2 regions of the Arthrobacter sp. KNU-44 genome follow, and region 2 is predicted to be linked to the other one. Evidence: riboswitches for the same ligand, from Rfam matches in the RefSeq annotation. Region 2 holds a riboswitch; the other holds the start of a gene.
The links. A riboswitch is a leader RNA that binds a small molecule or an ion and turns the genes downstream of it on or off. The one in region 2 is predicted to bind S-adenosylmethionine.

Region 1 (7,882 bases), 2.6 Mb from region 2:
CCGAGGAAACCAGCGACGGCTTGGTGATCCGGCCCGCGGCGCTGCACGCCGGCGTCGTGCGCAGCTATGCCGACCACCGCATGGCTACCGCGGGCGCCATCCTTGGGCTCGCCATCGAGGGTGTCCAGGTCGAAGACATCGCGACGACTTCCAAGACCATGCCCGAATTTCCGCAAATCTGGGCATCGATGCTCAGTTCCGGCCCAGCGGGCGCGGACACCGTTTCAACGGAGACAAGCAACTAACGATGGCCCGCGACGCAAGCTCCTGGGATGAGTCCGATGTCCGGATCCGCCCCAACAAGAAGGGCACACGCCCCCGCACGAAAGACCGCCCGAGCCACGACGACGCCGTGATCGGGCGCATCATCACAGTCGACCGCGGCCGTTACACCGCGATCGTGGGCGAAAGCTCGGACAACGAACGCATTGTGATTGCCGCACGCGCCCGGGAACTGAGGCGCTCCCCCGTGGTTCCCGGAGACTTCGTGGCCCTCGTCGGCGATGTGTCCGGAGCCCCGGACACCCTCGCTCGCCTCGTGCGCGTCCAGGAGCGAAAGACCCTCCTGCGACGAAGCGCCGACGACACGGATCCGATCGAACGGGCCGTCGTCGCCAACGCCGATCAGCTCGTGGTGGTGGTTGCGGCCGCCAATCCGGAGCCGCGCACCGGATTCATCGACCGCGCCTTGGTGGCAGCGTACGACGCCGGAATCGAGCCGTTGCTGCTCGTCACCAAAGCGGACGTCAAGGATCCGACGGAATTGCTCGCCAACTATGTGAGCCTTGGTTTCCCCATCATCATCAGCCGCACGGCCGACGCCGGCGCCTCCGGCATCGATGCCCGTTCAGACGACGGCCTCTCCGCCCGCCTTGATGGCGACGCCGTCGGCCAATTGCGGGACTACCTCGACGGCAAGGTCACTGTGCTCCTGGGCCATTCCGGCGTCGGGAAGTCCACGATGGTGAATGCCCTCACCGGCGCCGAGCGCGCCACGGGCGGGGTCAACGCCGTGACGGGTCGGGGACGGCACACTTCGTCCTCTGCCCTCGCACTGAAGCTCAGCGATGCCCCCGGGGGCAGCTGGATCATCGATACGCCCGGCATCCGCTCCTTCGGCCTCGCCCACGTGAACCCGGACCGCATCCTGCATGCCTTCCCGGATCTGGAACCCGGAACGGAGATGTGCGAGCGAGGCTGCAAGCACGATGCCTCCGCGGTTCGATGCGGACTGGATTCCTGGGTCGCCGACGGCCACGCCGGCGAGGCAGGTCCGGCCCGCTTGGCGTCGTTGCGCCGGCTCCTCGGCGCGGACCCGCGCATGGAAGCCCAGGAGACCAAGGAATTGGGTACGGTCAACTAACTGCGCGCCTGCCGTCCTACCTCCCCGGCTCACCGGCGAACAGACGGTAGTTTGGAACCATGACCCAACCCGATTCGAGCTACAACGACGACCTGCGGCTGGCACACGTCCTGGCCGACTCCGTCGATTCCCTGACAATGGAGCGGTTCAAGGCACTGGACCTCCAGGTCGAGACCAAACCCGACCTGAGCCCCGTCACCGATGCCGACAAAGCAGCAGAGGAAGCAATCCGTGGGCAGCTCTCCCGTTCCCGCCCCCGCGACGCCGTCCTCGGGGAAGAATTCGGCAGCACGGGCCACGGCTCGAGGCGTTGGATCATCGACCCCATTGACGGGACCAAGAACTTCGTGCGTGGCGTACCCGTCTGGGCTACGCTGATCGCCCTCGTGGACGAGGGCGAGGTAGTAGTGGGGCTCGTGAGCGCTCCGGCGCTCGGCAAGCGTTGGTGGGCGGCCAAGGGCTCGGGCGCCTACATGGGCCGGTCGCTGGCCGCAGCCACCCGGTTGAAGGTTTCCAACGTGTCGCGGCTCGAAGACGCCTCGCTTTCCTACTCCGAGCTTTCCGAGTGGAAGCAGCACGATAAGCTGGACAACTTCCTGGGCCTCGAGAACGATGTCTGGCGCAGCCGTGCGTATGGCGATTTCTGGTCCTACTGCCTCGTGGCCGAGGGCGCCGTGGACATCGCTGCCGAGCCGGAACTCCAGGTCTACGACATGGCGGCTTTGGTGCCGATCGTGACGGAAGCCGGCGGGCGCTTCACGTCCCTGGACGGTGCGGATGGTCCCTTCGGCGGAAACGCCGTGGCCACTAACTCGATCCTGCACTCCGAGGTCCTCAAGAGGCTCAACCCCGAGCTCGACGACCTCCTCTAGTCCACTCTCTCCACTGAATAAACGACGGCGGACGCCCACTTTTGGGGGCGTCCGCCGCTTTTTCTTCGGCAGGAGGCACATTTTTCCGGCGGTGTAATAATCCGCTTAACAATCGCCGGTCACATTGGAATGAGCCTTGCCGGTGTCCTACGCTCTTTACAGGTCACGAGTGCCAGCGCGAAACCCCGGTTTGCTGGCCGGCAACCCTCCATCGCGGCGGGGTGCCCCGGGTGACGACCCGGCCGGTCCGGAACGGATGCGGCAAGCGCGGACCCCCTGCACGCAGGGGTCCCTCTTGAGTGAGGTCCCATGAGCACAGCCACATTTACTTCCCAGGCTCTTTCGCTGAACAACGAATCTGCACAGCACCGCGGTGAAACCCTCCCCCGGGCATCGCGCCCACTCGCTGCGGTCACCGGCGCGGAGTTGCAGGCACCCTTGATCCAGGGCGGCCACATCCGCTACGCCAATCTTGACTACGGCGCTTCCGCACCTGCCCTGACGGTGGTTTCCGCGTACCTCAACGAGATCCTGCCGTACTACGCGAGCGTCCACCGCGGCGCAGGCTATGCCTCCCAAATCAGCACCTCGGTCTATGAAAACGCCCGCAACATCGTCCGTGACTTCGTTGGCGGCCGGCCGGACGATTCGGTCATTTTCACGCGCAACACCACTGATTCCCTCAATCTACTGGCCGGCTGCCTGCCAGTTGAGGACGGTCGACACATTGGCGAAGTCCTTTACCTGGACATCGAGCACCACGCCAATCTCCTCCCGTGGCAAAGTGTCCCCCACCGCAGCATCGTTGCCGCGGGAACGTTGTCCGAGACCGTCGCCAACGTCCGCACAGCGCTCTCCCACGGCGGCGTCAGCCTCCTGGCTGTCACCGGCGCGTCAAACGTGACCGGCGAAATCCTGCCCATCAAGGAACTCGCTGCCTTGGCCCACGAATTCGGGGCGCGGATTGTGGTGGACGCGGCGCAACTCGCCCCGCACCGCAGAATCGACATCGCCGCCGCGGATGTCGACTACTTGGTTTTCTCGGGGCATAAGCTTTATGCGCCGTTCGGCGCAGGTGTCCTGGTGGGCCGTCCCGACTGGCTCGACGCCGGTACACCGCACCTGGCCGGAGGCGGCGCCGTCCGAGAAGCGCGCCTCGATTCCGTCAGCTGGGCCACAGGACCGGCCAGGCACGAAGGCGGCTCGCCGAACGTACTCGGCGCGGCCACACTCGCCCGGGCCACACAGGTCATCGCCAGCCTCGACCACGATGAATGGCACGCCCACGAGGCAGCCATCCGCTCGCATCTGGTCGAGGGCCTCAAGCAAATCGACGGCGTGACCGTGCACCAGATCTTCAGCGACACGGATCCCCAGGACACCATCGGCGTCGTGAACTTCTCGCTCCAGGGCTACGACGCCGGACTTGTGGCTGCCTATCTTGCGGCCGAGCACGGCATTGGCCTGCGCGACGGACGCTTTTGCGCCCACCCGCTGCTCAAGCGCCTCGGCCTGCCCTCCGGATCACTTCGAGCCAGTTTCGGCGTGGGCTCGCGCTTGGAAGACGCCACCCGGCTCATTGCGGGCATCCACGCGCTCAAGAGCAACGGCCTCGGCTGGGACTACGTAGTGGATGCCGGCCGCTGGGTGCCGGCGAACGACCACCGCAGCTACCCGGAGTGGGCTCCCAACACTCCCGGGACCGCGGGAGCCGCTCCCTGCAGCACTGACTGATTGCGGTAGATTCGTAGGGTATTTTTCCTGTCCTACGAAGGAGTTCCTGCGTGGCCCCGCGACCCAAAGGCACATCAGCCGGCCCCAAGCTCTATGAGGAACGGCGCCTTGAACTCGGCCGGAGTTTCCAGGACGGCGGAGAACACTATGATCGTGTCCGGCCCGGCTACCCTGCGGATTCGGCCGACTGGCTGCTGCCGGAAGGCGCCCGGGACGCGGCAGACATCGGCGCCGGCACCGGAAAGTTCACCGCGCTCTTCGTCGAGCGCGGGCTCGCGGTGTCCGCAGTGGACCCCTCGATGGACATGCTCACCCAGCTCCGCAAAACGTATCCACAAGTGATCACCCTGGAGGGCACTGCCGAGGCAACTGGACTGGCGGACTCAGCATTCGACGTCGTCAGCGTTGCCCAGGCCTGGCACTGGTGCGATCCCCTCGCCGCGAGCACCGAGATCGCCCGGATCCTTCGACCCCAGGGCACTATCGGCTTGATCTGGAACCAAATGGACACTTCGGTGCCCTGGGTCCATCGATTGACCCGCATCATGCATGCCGGCGATGTCCACAAACCGGACTTCCGGCCTGTGGTGGGCCCGGAGTTCGCGGGTCTCGAAAGTCACGTGACACATTGGGAGGATCCCGTGACTCCGGCCGACATCCTCGAACTTGTGAAGTCGCGCAGCTACTACCTGAGGGCGAATGACGCCAACCGGGCCAAAGTCATGGGCAACCTTCAGTGGTACCTCTTCGAACATCTGGGCCATGCCGAGGGCGAGGTCATCCCGTTGCCTTATCTCACGCAGAGCTGGCGGGCGCGGAAAGTCTGATTCGGCCGGTACGCGATAGGCTTGGAACCGTGAAGACCAGTGCGCCCTCCTCCTCGATCGAGGACTACGTCAAGGTCATCTACTCCTTTACGGAGTGGCAGGACAAACCCATCACGTCCTCACAGCTCGCGCAGCGGCTCGGTGTCGCCAATTCCTCCGTCTCGGAGATGGTCCGCAAGCTCAAGGACCAAGGCCTGGTTGACCACCAGCCCTACAGCGCCATTACTTTGACACCCCAGGGAATGCAGCTTGCCCTGGGCATGGTCCGCCGGCACCGCCTGATCGAGACCTACCTCGTGAGGGAGTTGGGCTACAGCTGGGATGAAGTCCACGACGAGGCCGAGATGCTCGAGCACGCCGTCTCGGACACCTTCATCGATCGCATGGCCGCCAAGCTGGGCAACCCCGGACGCGATCCCCATGGTGACCCCATCCCCGCCGCGGACGGTTCGGTGAGCCTGCCGCATGCGCACCGGATGATCGAGCTCGACGACGGCCATTCAGGAAAGATCACCCGGATCAGCGACGAAAACCCGGAGCTGCTGAGGTACCTGTCTGCCGAGGAAATCGACCTCGATGCCAGCATCGAGGTGATTGGCCGCAAACCGTTCGGCGGTGCGCTGGTGGTGCGGATCGGAAAAGGTCCGGGCAGCCGCGACTACGATCTCGCCGATGAGGTCGCCTCGGCGCTCTGGGTGGCCACGGACGCCGTCCACGAAGGCTGCGTCCTCGCGGAACGCTGACTAAGCTGTGTACTGAAAAGCCTGTGTCTTAGAAAGCGTGTCCTGGAAAGCACTGTTCAGGCGCGCTGGGCGGCCGTCCCGCCGTCGTCGGCGGCTGGACCTTCCGGAGAGTCCATCACTGCAGCACCCAAGACCGGGTTCCGGATCCCGACGGCGGATGCCGCCGCCCCGAGGAAGAACAGCACAGCGGTGACCACCAGGGCGTTCATGAGACCTTGGCGGGTGAAGACCGGGCCGATGATGAGCCCGGCAAACGCGATGCAGATCAGGCCTGCGATACGGGCAACCGCGTTGTTCACTGCGGAACCGATCCCTGCCTCTTCGGTGGGTACCGCGCCGAGGATGGCCGCGGTGAGGGGCGCAACCAAGGTGCTGAGGCCGATCCCGAAGACGATCTGCCCGGGCAGCACTTGGGTCCAGTAGTTCAAGGGCTCCTGGACGGCCAACGTCATGAGAAAACCGACACCGCAGATGAACGGACCGGCTGTCATGAACCACCGTGGGCCGTACTTGCCTGCCAGTCCGCCGAAGAATGAAGCCGTGAGCATCAGGAGGACCGTCGCGGGAAGCAACGCGATACCCGCAGTGGTTGCTTTCATCCCTCCCACTTGCTGCAAGTAGATGCCTACGGCGAAGAAGCCGAGGGACAGGGCGCCGTAGATGGCCAGCGTGGCGATGTTTCCCCAACCGAAATTACGGATTCCGAAGAGCCGCAGGGGCAGCATTGGTTCCGGGGTCCTGGCTTCGTGGATCAGGAAGAGGACCAGGCCAACGGCTCCGACGGCGAGCGGCATCCAGACCACCATGTTGCTCCAGCCCATGCGCCCTTGTTCGATGAAAGCGTAGACCGGGCCACCGAGTCCCACCATGGCCAGGAATGCGCCGAGGTAGTCGATCTTCTTGCTTGTGTCCGTTGCGGCATCGGACTTCCGCAGCCCCGCGAGGATCGGCCAGACGGCAACGGCCGGAACCACATTGATAAAGAAGATGACGCGCCAGGACAGCAGGTCGACCGATACGCCGCCGATCAACGGGGCGACAATAGCGGCCGCGCTCGTCCAACCGGACCATTGGCCGATTGCCTTGGACTGCGCCGGCCCGGAGAAGAAGGTGACGATCATGGCGAGCGAACTCGGGACAAGCAGTGCCCCGGCGATCCCCTGCAGGGCCCGCGACACCACGAGCACTTCCCCGTTCCAGGCGAGACCGCACGTGACGGAGGTGAGGGTGAAGCCGGCGAGTCCCCACTCCAGGATGCGAGCGCGGCCGAAATGGTCCGAGAGGGATCCGGCGACCAGGATCAGCGCGCCGAGGGTCAAAAGGTAGGCATCCACCACCCATTGCTGGATGACGAGGCCACCACCCAGTTCACGGCCGATCGCCGGGAGCGCGAGGTTCACCACGAAGCCATCCAAAATGGCGATGAAGGAAGCCACAATTGCCACAACAAGGACCCGCTTTTGAAGCGGGGTGCTTGGCAGCAGGGCCGCTGCGTCGGTCATGAGCACAGCCTACGCCTGCTTGTCCGCTCCCGTCCGGATTCCTGCCCGATCCTGCCGCGGCGAAAGTCCCGTATCGTTGAATGGTGATTAGCAGACGTGACGCCGCACTGGCCCTTGATATTTCGATGGAAATGGCCCAACGCCACGGCATCCCCTCCAGGCTTTCACAAGCCGAGCTGAGCGAGCTGCAAGACAATCCACCGCAGTGGCTCGTCCAATCCCGCGCCAACCGCACCGGGAAGCGTCCTGTGTGGGTGCACTTGAGCTGCGTCGTCTGCGGGTACACCGAGGCTGCGCGTCCCAAGAAATGGTGGCCGGAGTTCACCTACGTTTTCTGTGGCCACCACCGGAACAGCGAGGTTCCGGGAATCCTTCCCGGAGAGGTCCGCAGCGAATACGAAGGAATCGGCTCGCGGTTCGTGGGCATTGTGGATGTCCCGGCTTCCGAAGCCTAGTTATTCGGGCGTTCGGCCGCCGGTTGCTTTCGCCTGAAACAGGCGTAGTTTACAAGGAGAGGGCCTTTCAGGACCCTCTTTGCTGGATCTTCACGGAAGATCCGTAGTTAGGGAGCATGACATGCCTGACAAAGCGCCGCACCAGCACGAGACGAAAAAGAGTATCAAGACCATCAAGGAGAAACGGGCAGTGAAGCGTGCCAAGCACGAATCCGACGCCGCGGTGGATCCGGTGGCCCATTTGAGGATGCGGAAGAAGTAGCAAAAAGCCGGAGCCATCTTGGCCCCGGCTTTTTAGCGGACCGGTTCCGTCGTGCACCTGCTCCTCATGAATCCGCGTCAGTCATTTCGCTGGGTACGGCGACAACCGCGTGGATTTTGCCGTC
Region 2 (7,882 bases):
CCGGTGGAACCGAAGAGCCCGCCGCCCCAGACCCAGTGGGCGATGGGAGCGTAGACGATAGTCACCCAAAGGCCGGCAAACAGCAGCCATGGGCCAAACCTGACACGTTCAGCCACAGCGCCGCTGATCAGCGCGACAGTGATGATGGCGAACGTGGCTTGGAATCCTATGAAGACCATGTCCGGCAGCCCTGGGGCTTTCCCGCCAATGACGCTGGCCAGTCCGCTGAGTCCGAAGTTCGCGAAGGGATCTCCGATGAAGCCGCCCAGGGTATCCGGGCCGAACGCGAGTCCGTAGCCCCACAGGGCCCAGACCACCGCGACCACGCCGATGGCACCGAAGCTCATCATCATGATGTTGAGGACGGACTTCATCCTGACCAGGCCGCCGTAGAAGAACGCCAAACCTGGCGTCATGAGTAGAACGAGGGCGGAAGCTGCAAGCATCCAGGCTGTTGCGCCGGGATCGAGGGTCTGGGGGTTCACATCCAGCCCTACGCTGAAGAATACTGGGTTCATTTCGGGAGCCTTCCTGCATATACGGCGCTCCATGGCGCCCGCACGGCGAGACCATTTTTAAAACGAACAGGTCCTGGTACCTCACGGGTTACCGACCTTGACAAGTTGCGTTGACTCGAACGTACAGTCGGCCTGTTTCAGCCTTCGGCACGGCTCATTTCAGGCACGTAACACCAAAGGCCCCAGGGTTAAATCCGGAAGTCAGTCATGTTTCAGGCGTGTTACACGCCGCGTGTCGGCCTCGTACGCCGGGTGGCCAAGGCGCCAGCGTCAGCGGCTGGCTGCCGGCACCAGGATCCAGAGAACCTCGACGGGCTCGTCCGTCGGATTGACCCAGGTGTGCGGCTCGCGGCCCGGGAAGGACAGCGTGTCTCCTTCTTCGAGCTCGTACTCCTCGTTGGTGAGGATCAATTTGATCCGGCCCTTGACGACGTGCAGGACATCGACGTCACAATCGACGGCGTAAAGCTCGGCTTCTCCGCGGCCGCGTGGCTCGATGGAGGCCTGCAGGATCTGCAACCTCCGTTCCGATCGGGCAGTCAGGAGCCGCTCCACGATTCCCTGGCCACCGAGCGAAATCCTCGGCCCGTCGTCGCGCCGGGTCAGGTGTGTCTCCGGTGCGGCGAAAAGGTCTCCGATGGACACTGAGAGAACTTGGCAAAGCGTCACAAGGGAAGCGACCGACGGCGATGTCAGGTCACGCTCCACACGGCTCAGGAACCCTTTGGTGAGGCCAGTGGCGTCGGCAACCTGCTCGATGGTGAGCCGCTGCGATTGGCGGGCGGCGCGGATTCTGGAACCGATGGCAACGGGGACATTGCTCGGTTCAACGGGGAGAGCCTTCATTCACGAACCTTTCAGGCCGTTTATGCGGCCCTGTCATTGCAGCAATAGTAGCCGGATCGCCCGCGTGGCAGGGCCTTTGGCTAGCCGGAGGGCCGCCGATGAGTCCGCTGTGCAAGACAGCGTCTTGACTGTTACTCGCATCACTACGTATCCTCATAGGCAACAAGTGTTGTTTGTGAGGCATACATCACAGACTACTCTCCCCAATCACCAGCGCAGAGACCTTCCGCAACCCCGCGCGAACCCAGCGGACCGGCGTCGGAATCCCCCAGAGCTCTGCGCATCACTTTCAGGAGCCAACCGTGGACTCTTCGTTCATCAATATTGCGATCGTGGTGGTGTATTTGCTTGCCATGCTGGCCTTCGGCTGGTGGGGCAAGTCGCGCACCAAGAACAACAGCGACTTCCTGGTGGCAGGACGCCGCCTCGGTCCGATGCTCTACACCGGCACCATGGCCGCCGTCGTCCTCGGCGGCGCATCGACGGTTGGCGGCGTCGGTCTCGGCTACAAGTTCGGTGTCTCCGGCATGTGGCTGGTGGTCGCGATCGGTTCGGGCGTGCTCCTCCTGAGCCTGCTTTTCGCCGGCACCATCCAGCGACTGAAGATCTACACGGTCTCCCAGATGCTGAGCCTGCGCTACGGCCAGCGAGCCACGCAGACCTCCGGCATCGTCATGCTGGCCTACACACTCATGCTGTGCGCCACGTCCACTGGTGCCTACGCCACCATCTTCGTTGTCCTCTTCGGCTGGGAGCGCTGGCTTGCCATCGCCGTCGGCGGCGCAATCGTCCTCGTCTACTCCACCATCGGCGGCATGTGGTCCATCACCCTCGCCGACCAGGTGCAGTTCATCATCAAGACGGTAGGCATCTTCTTCCTCATGCTCCCGTTCGTCCTCAACGCCGCCGGCGGCTTCGACGGCATCCGTGCCCGCGTTGACGCCAGCTTCTTCCAGTTGGACGGCATCGGAGCGCAGACCATCATCACGTACTTCGTGGTCTACACCCTGGGCCTCCTGATCGGCCAGGACATCTGGCAGCGCGTCTTCACCGCCAAGACCCCCAAGGTGGCCCGTTGGGGCGGCGCCACTGCCGGCATCTACTGCGTCCTGTACGGCGTCGCCGGAGCTTTGATCGGCCTTGCCGCCCGCGTGGCCCTGCCCAATATCGACGTCAAGGCCCTCGGCAAAGACGTTGTCTACGCCGAGGTAGCCACCCACATCCTGCCGATCGGCATCGGCGGCCTCGTCATGGCCGCGGCAGTCGCGGCCATGATGTCCACCGCTTCCGGGGCCCTCATCGCCGCAGCCACCGTTGCCCGCGCCGACGTAGTCCCGTTCGTGGCCAGCTGGTTCGGCAAGACAATCAACACCGACGACACCGAAAACCCCGAGCACGACGTCAAGGCCAACCGGTACTGGGTCCTTGGCCTGGGCATCGTTGCCGTGCTGATCTCGATGGCGGCGCAAGACGTCGTGGTAGCCCTGACCATCGCCTACGACATCCTCGTGGGTGGACTCCTGGTTGCCATCCTGGGCGGGCTGGTCTGGAAGCGCGGCACCGGTATTGCCGCGGCCTGGTCCATGGCGGTCGGGTCCGTACTGACGCTGGGCCTGCTGATCGCCTACGCCACGGGAATCATCCCCAGCGAAGACGGCGTCTACGCCAACGATCCCATCTACTGGGGCCTCGGCGCCTCGCTCGTGGTCTACGTTGTGGTCTCCCTGCTGACCCCGCCAACCGAACCCGCGGTCCGCGAAGCTTGGGACCGCCGCGTTGCCGGAGCAGCCGTGGAGGAGCTCCCCTTGGAAGCCCACCCGGTGGCCAGCCACTAAGCTTCACAGAATCAAGTACGACGGCGGCGCCGCACCTTCTCCTCGAGGGTGCGGCGCCGCTGCCTTTTGGAACCATTTCTACCGAGCCTTAATACCGGGCCGCGATTGTACCGTTCCATGTACAGTAGGAAGAGCTTCAAGAGATGTGGTGCCAAGCTCCGACTTGCCACACGCCAACCCCATGTTCGCGGGTGGTTCGGATGAAGAAGCGGCCCGGCTCGGACCAGAGACAACCGAACGGGCAAGAGCAACTCCACAGGAGAAGGCCATGCCTTTCGAAATCGGCGCCACCGCCGACCGCACCACCCAGTCCGGCACCCTGTTGTTGCCCCGCCCCCGGCGGGTGGACGAGTTCGTCCGGGTGATTCCCGGCGTCGACCTGTCCCAAGGCTCCATCACGTTCGTGGTGGACGGGAACTTGGAACGCTATTGGCATCATGAGCCGCGGCTCATCACCGAAGCGCTCTCAAAGGCGGTCCAGCCCGCCCGCTGGTTCCCGGCGACACGGAAACTCACCCTTACGGTGGCGGCAACCGGGCACCGGGCAGGCGTGCAGAGGCACTTCATCCTGAGCGCGTTTTAGCCGCCCGGGTTTAGCACCTCGGGTTCAGCGGAGCCCGGGGCTACTCGATCTCTTCAGCCTCACGGTGTTCGTCGGCATCGAGGGCAACCGGCCGCTCGTCGTCGTCAAGAACCTCGGATTGGTCGTCCCAGTCCTCGTCCACCGCCAGGTCCTCGTTGTAGTCATAGGCGGGATCGGCCTCGACCGTGGGACGGTCGGGGTGGCGGGCGTGGGTCTCGGTGCTGTCCATGGTGCAACCTCCGTTCGACGTGCCGCTGAGCCCATCGCACAGGCATAGGAGGCAGCCGTCCAGCGCTACCCCGCCAATTCGTGGACCCTGTCCATCCATCCCAGCACTGCCCCCTGCCGTGGTCAAGGCTTCCCGGGAGCCTCCCGTTTTTGAGGGGGACCTAAATTCTCCAGTGAGGATTACCGGCCGAAAAACCGCGGAAATTGGCGATAGAGTGGAGCCGCAATGAGGCGATGAAGCCCGCCCCAGCAACCCAGGAGTCCCGGTGCAACCGCACACAAAACCCTCGCATCCAGACAACTCGCATCCAGATAATCCGCAGGACTCAAGCAGTCCATCGCAGGACGTAGCAGCCCCCAAGGCTCCCCCGTCGTCGTCGGACATCAAGCGCTGGCGGCAGTACTTGGCGGATGAGCGAGCCGAGGCCGCCGTTTACCGCCAACTGGCGCAGCGCCGCGACGGCGAGGAACGCGAAATCCTTTTGGCCCTCGCAGAGGCTGAAGGCCGCCATGAGGCACACTGGCTCAAGCTCCTCGGCGAACATGCCGGTATGCCGAAGGCGGCCTCGGTCCGAAGCCAAATGCTCGGCTTCCTGGCCCGGAACTTCGGATCGGTGTTCGTGCTGGCCCTCGCCCAACGGGCTGAAGGCCGCTCGCCTTACGCGAAGGATCCGGCAGCGACCCGCGCCATGGCGGCCGACGAACAGATCCACGAAGAAGTAGTCCGCGGCCTGGCGACGCGCGGCCGCAACAGGTTGTCCGGCACGTTCCGCGCGGCCGTATTCGGCGCCAACGACGGCCTTGTCAGCAACCTTTCACTCGTAATGGGCATGGCGGCCACCGGCGTTCCCGCCACCGTGGTCCTGTTCAGCGGCATCGCAGGCCTGCTGGCGGGCGCCTTGTCCATGGGTGCCGGCGAGTATGTCTCGGTGCGCTCGCAACTCGAGCTCCTCAAGGCCACCCGCCCCACCCAGGCCACGCTCACCGCAGCCCCTGCGCTGGACATCGAGCACAATGAGCTGGTCTTGGTGTATCTGGCCCGGGGCATGTCCCGAGAAGCCGCCGAACACCGGGCCGCCGAACGCATGGGCCTCTACAGCTGCGATTGCGATCCCAGCCTCTCGCTCCAACCCGAAGTGGAAGAAACCGTCAACGAGCACGAGGCCGTAGGCTCCGCCTGGGGTGCCGCGATCTCGAGCTTCTGCTTCTTCGCTTCGGGCGCCATCGTGCCCATCCTGCCGTTCATCTTCGGCATGACGGGCTTCGCGGCGCTTGCTGTGGCCGGTACGCTGGTGGGCATCGCGCTTCTGTCGACCGGCGCCGTCGTCGGCTTGTTGTCCGGAACCTCGCCGCTGACCCGCGGCCTCCGGCAGCTCGCCATCGGGCTCGGTGCGGCCGCGGCAACGTATGGGCTGGGACTCGTCTTCGGCGCAGTCATCGGTTAGTAGCGCCGGCCCGACGGGGCGCCGGTGCAGGGACTTGGGGGAAGACTTGCATTCAAACTACGGTTACGACGGCGGTCCGCCGCCCAAGCGCCCCAGTACCGTTCTGGCGCTGTTCCGAAACTTGATGGTGGTGGCAGTCGTCGCTGCCGTAGCCGTCCTGGTCAGTGGATTCCTCCGCGGCGGCCCCGGGATCACCGGCTTGCTTCCAAACCGGACCCCTTCTGCCCATGCCACGGCAAGCAGCCCCGGGCAGGACGGGGCTCCCGGGCAGGCACCACAAAAAGCGGCCCGTGCGCCGGATACCCCACCACCTGGACTGGAGGAAGCCGGGCAGCCGCTCGGCTCCCCCGCGAAGCCTGCGGTAGCCAGCAGCTCCTACAAGTTCCTGGCCACCAACGCCGACGGCACCCCAGTTGGCTACTCTCCGTGCCGGCCATTGCACTACGTGGTCAACGCAGCCCTCGCCCCGGCCGGATCCGAGGGGCTCATCGCCGACGCCATCGCCAAGATCGCCGCCGCCACCGGCCTCAAATTCGTTGACGACGGCCCCAGCACGGAAAACCCCTCCGAGAAGCGCAAGCCCTACCAGCCCGCGCTCTATGGAGATCGTTGGGCACCGCTGTTGATTTCCTGGACCACGCCCGAGGCGGCTCCGGGGTTGGCAGGAACCGTCATCGGAACCGGAGGCAGCACCATGTACAGCTTCGGCACCGGACCCAAGAGCTACGTCTCCGGAAGCCTGGACCTCGACGCCCCGCAAATCACGGAACTGCTGGGTGTCCCCGGGGGTGCCCATTATGTCTCCGCCGTGATTCAACACGAACTTGGCCACGTGGTGGGCCTTGACCACGTTGAGGATCCCATCCAGCTCATGTACCCGGAGATCGGTGCCCCGGATGGCTTGGCAGCCGGAGACCTGAACGGACTCTACAAACTCCACACGGCCCCGTGCCGCACCGACCTGTAGCCCGGTTCACCTGCAGCTCCGCCCAGCCCAACTAGCTCGCATTAGATGTCGTTTTGAGCCGTGATAACGACAACAACTGCGAGCTAGTTGGGTGGGGATAGGCCTAGTTGGGGGCGGGCTGTAAGACGCGGGCAGGCTTGAAGCTGGCTCCTGCGCCTGGGTAGGAGGGGATCTCGATCCGGCCGTGGCTGTGGATCTCGTTGACCGTGGCCTTGGTGTGTTCGGCGATCCGCTCCAAGGTGGTCACCCACATCCCGTCCATGGCCTTCACTCGTTCGATCAGCCGCTCCAAGGCAACGGCCTTGGATGGACGGCCGGAGATGAACGGGTGGTTGGTCAAGACGAAGCAACTGCCTTGGGCGTGGTGGGCTTCGGCTTCGAGGGTCCACATCTCCAAGACCTTGGCCGGGCTCTCGATGACGCCGCTTCCTGTTACTCCCGGGTAGAACGCGTATTGTTCCCAATCGTCCAGGGCCCAATCGACCGGGATCTCCACAATGTCCCGTGAATCGCTATCCCCTGAATTACCCGGGGCAACCGCCATGCGGTAGGGGGCATCGCCGTCGAGCAGGCTTGAATCGTAGAGGAAGCCACGGTCCGCTAGCAGTGCCGGCGAGTGCCAGTTCAGCTCCCACCACGGTGCCCTGTAGCCGACCGGCCTGACCCCGGCTACCTTCGCGAGGGCTTCGAGCCCGCGGTCCAGGTAGTTGGCCTCGGTGGCGGCATCGATTCCCTGCATCGGTTCGTGCAAGTAGCCGTGGTGGGCCACTTCATGGCCGCCGTCGACGATCCGCCGCACCACATCGGGGTAGCTTTCCGCCGTGAACCCCGGGATGAAGAAGGTTCCCTGGATCTCTTGTCGCTCGAGGATCTTCAGGAGCCGCGGAACAGCGACCCTCGGGCCGTAGGACTGGTGGCTCATGAGCGACATGCGCCTGGTGCTTGTGGGATCGTGCGCAATGGTGCACGATTCGGCGTCGACGTCGAACGTGAACGACGCCGCCGCCTTGAAGTTTTCGGGCCACGTGATCGCGTGGGCCTCGTCGGGGAAAGCGTTGGTGGTCATCGGGTGTCCTTTCAGTCGTTGACCAGATTGGCGACGGCGTCTTCCGCAAGCGGCTGCGACGTCGCGGCCGCGGAGGAAACTGCGGCTGAGGACGGCAGCGGAAGGTATCGGGCATGAACCCGTGGGCCCAGTGCGCCGTAAACCGCCGCGGCAACGAGCCCGCCTGCCAGCCAGGACAAGTCGATCCCGCCCATGGCCGTGGCGATGGGGCCCTGCATGATCGGCAGGACGCCGTACATGAACAGCCACGTGGCGAAGATTCCTACCAAAAGCGCGGTGATCCCGGCCCAGTTGACTGCCGGGAGCCGACGTGTGCCCACGGGGTCGAAGAGTCGATCGACTGCGACAGGGCTACGCTTGTCCACCCAGAAGTAGTGCACCAGCATGATGCCTC

Region 1: linked by a shared signal. The riboswitch ahead of ACSVHC_RS18305 (aminotransferase class V-fold PLP-dependent enzyme) and the one ahead of ACSVHC_RS05830 (hypothetical protein) in region 2 are both predicted to bind S-adenosylmethionine.

What each region holds. Positions count from the first base shown of each region.
Region 1 covers NZ_JBPXNG010000002.1:3,683,681-3,691,562, reverse strand. The annotation lists gene aroA (3-phosphoshikimate 1-carboxyvinyltransferase) at 1-245, shown strand, start outside; gene rsgA (ribosome small subunit-dependent GTPase A) at 248-1,363, shown strand; gene hisN (histidinol-phosphatase) at 1,423-2,235, shown strand; SAM riboswitch class IV at 2,397-2,509, shown strand; gene ACSVHC_RS18305 (aminotransferase class V-fold PLP-dependent enzyme) at 2,545-3,969, shown strand; gene ACSVHC_RS18300 (class I SAM-dependent methyltransferase) at 4,020-4,796, shown strand; gene ACSVHC_RS18295 (metal-dependent transcriptional regulator) at 4,826-5,539, shown strand; gene ACSVHC_RS18290 (MFS transporter) at 5,596-7,047, opposite strand; gene ACSVHC_RS18285 (hypothetical protein) at 7,122-7,496, shown strand; gene ACSVHC_RS18280 (hypothetical protein) at 7,618-7,758, shown strand; gene ACSVHC_RS18275 (S1C family serine protease) at 7,823-7,882, opposite strand, start outside.
Region 2 covers NZ_JBPXNG010000002.1:1,089,764-1,097,645, forward strand. The annotation lists gene ACSVHC_RS05815 (ammonium transporter) at 1-518, opposite strand, end outside; gene ACSVHC_RS05820 (helix-turn-helix domain-containing protein) at 789-1,364, opposite strand; gene ACSVHC_RS05825 (sodium:solute symporter family protein) at 1,667-3,199, shown strand; SAM riboswitch class IV at 3,334-3,453, shown strand; gene ACSVHC_RS05830 (hypothetical protein) at 3,468-3,782, shown strand; gene ACSVHC_RS05835 (hypothetical protein) at 3,823-4,011, opposite strand; gene ACSVHC_RS05840 (VIT1/CCC1 transporter family protein) at 4,277-5,455, shown strand; gene ACSVHC_RS05845 (matrixin family metalloprotease) at 5,580-6,422, shown strand; gene ACSVHC_RS05850 (polysaccharide deacetylase family protein) at 6,526-7,488, opposite strand; gene ACSVHC_RS05855 (purine-cytosine permease family protein) at 7,500-7,882, opposite strand, start outside.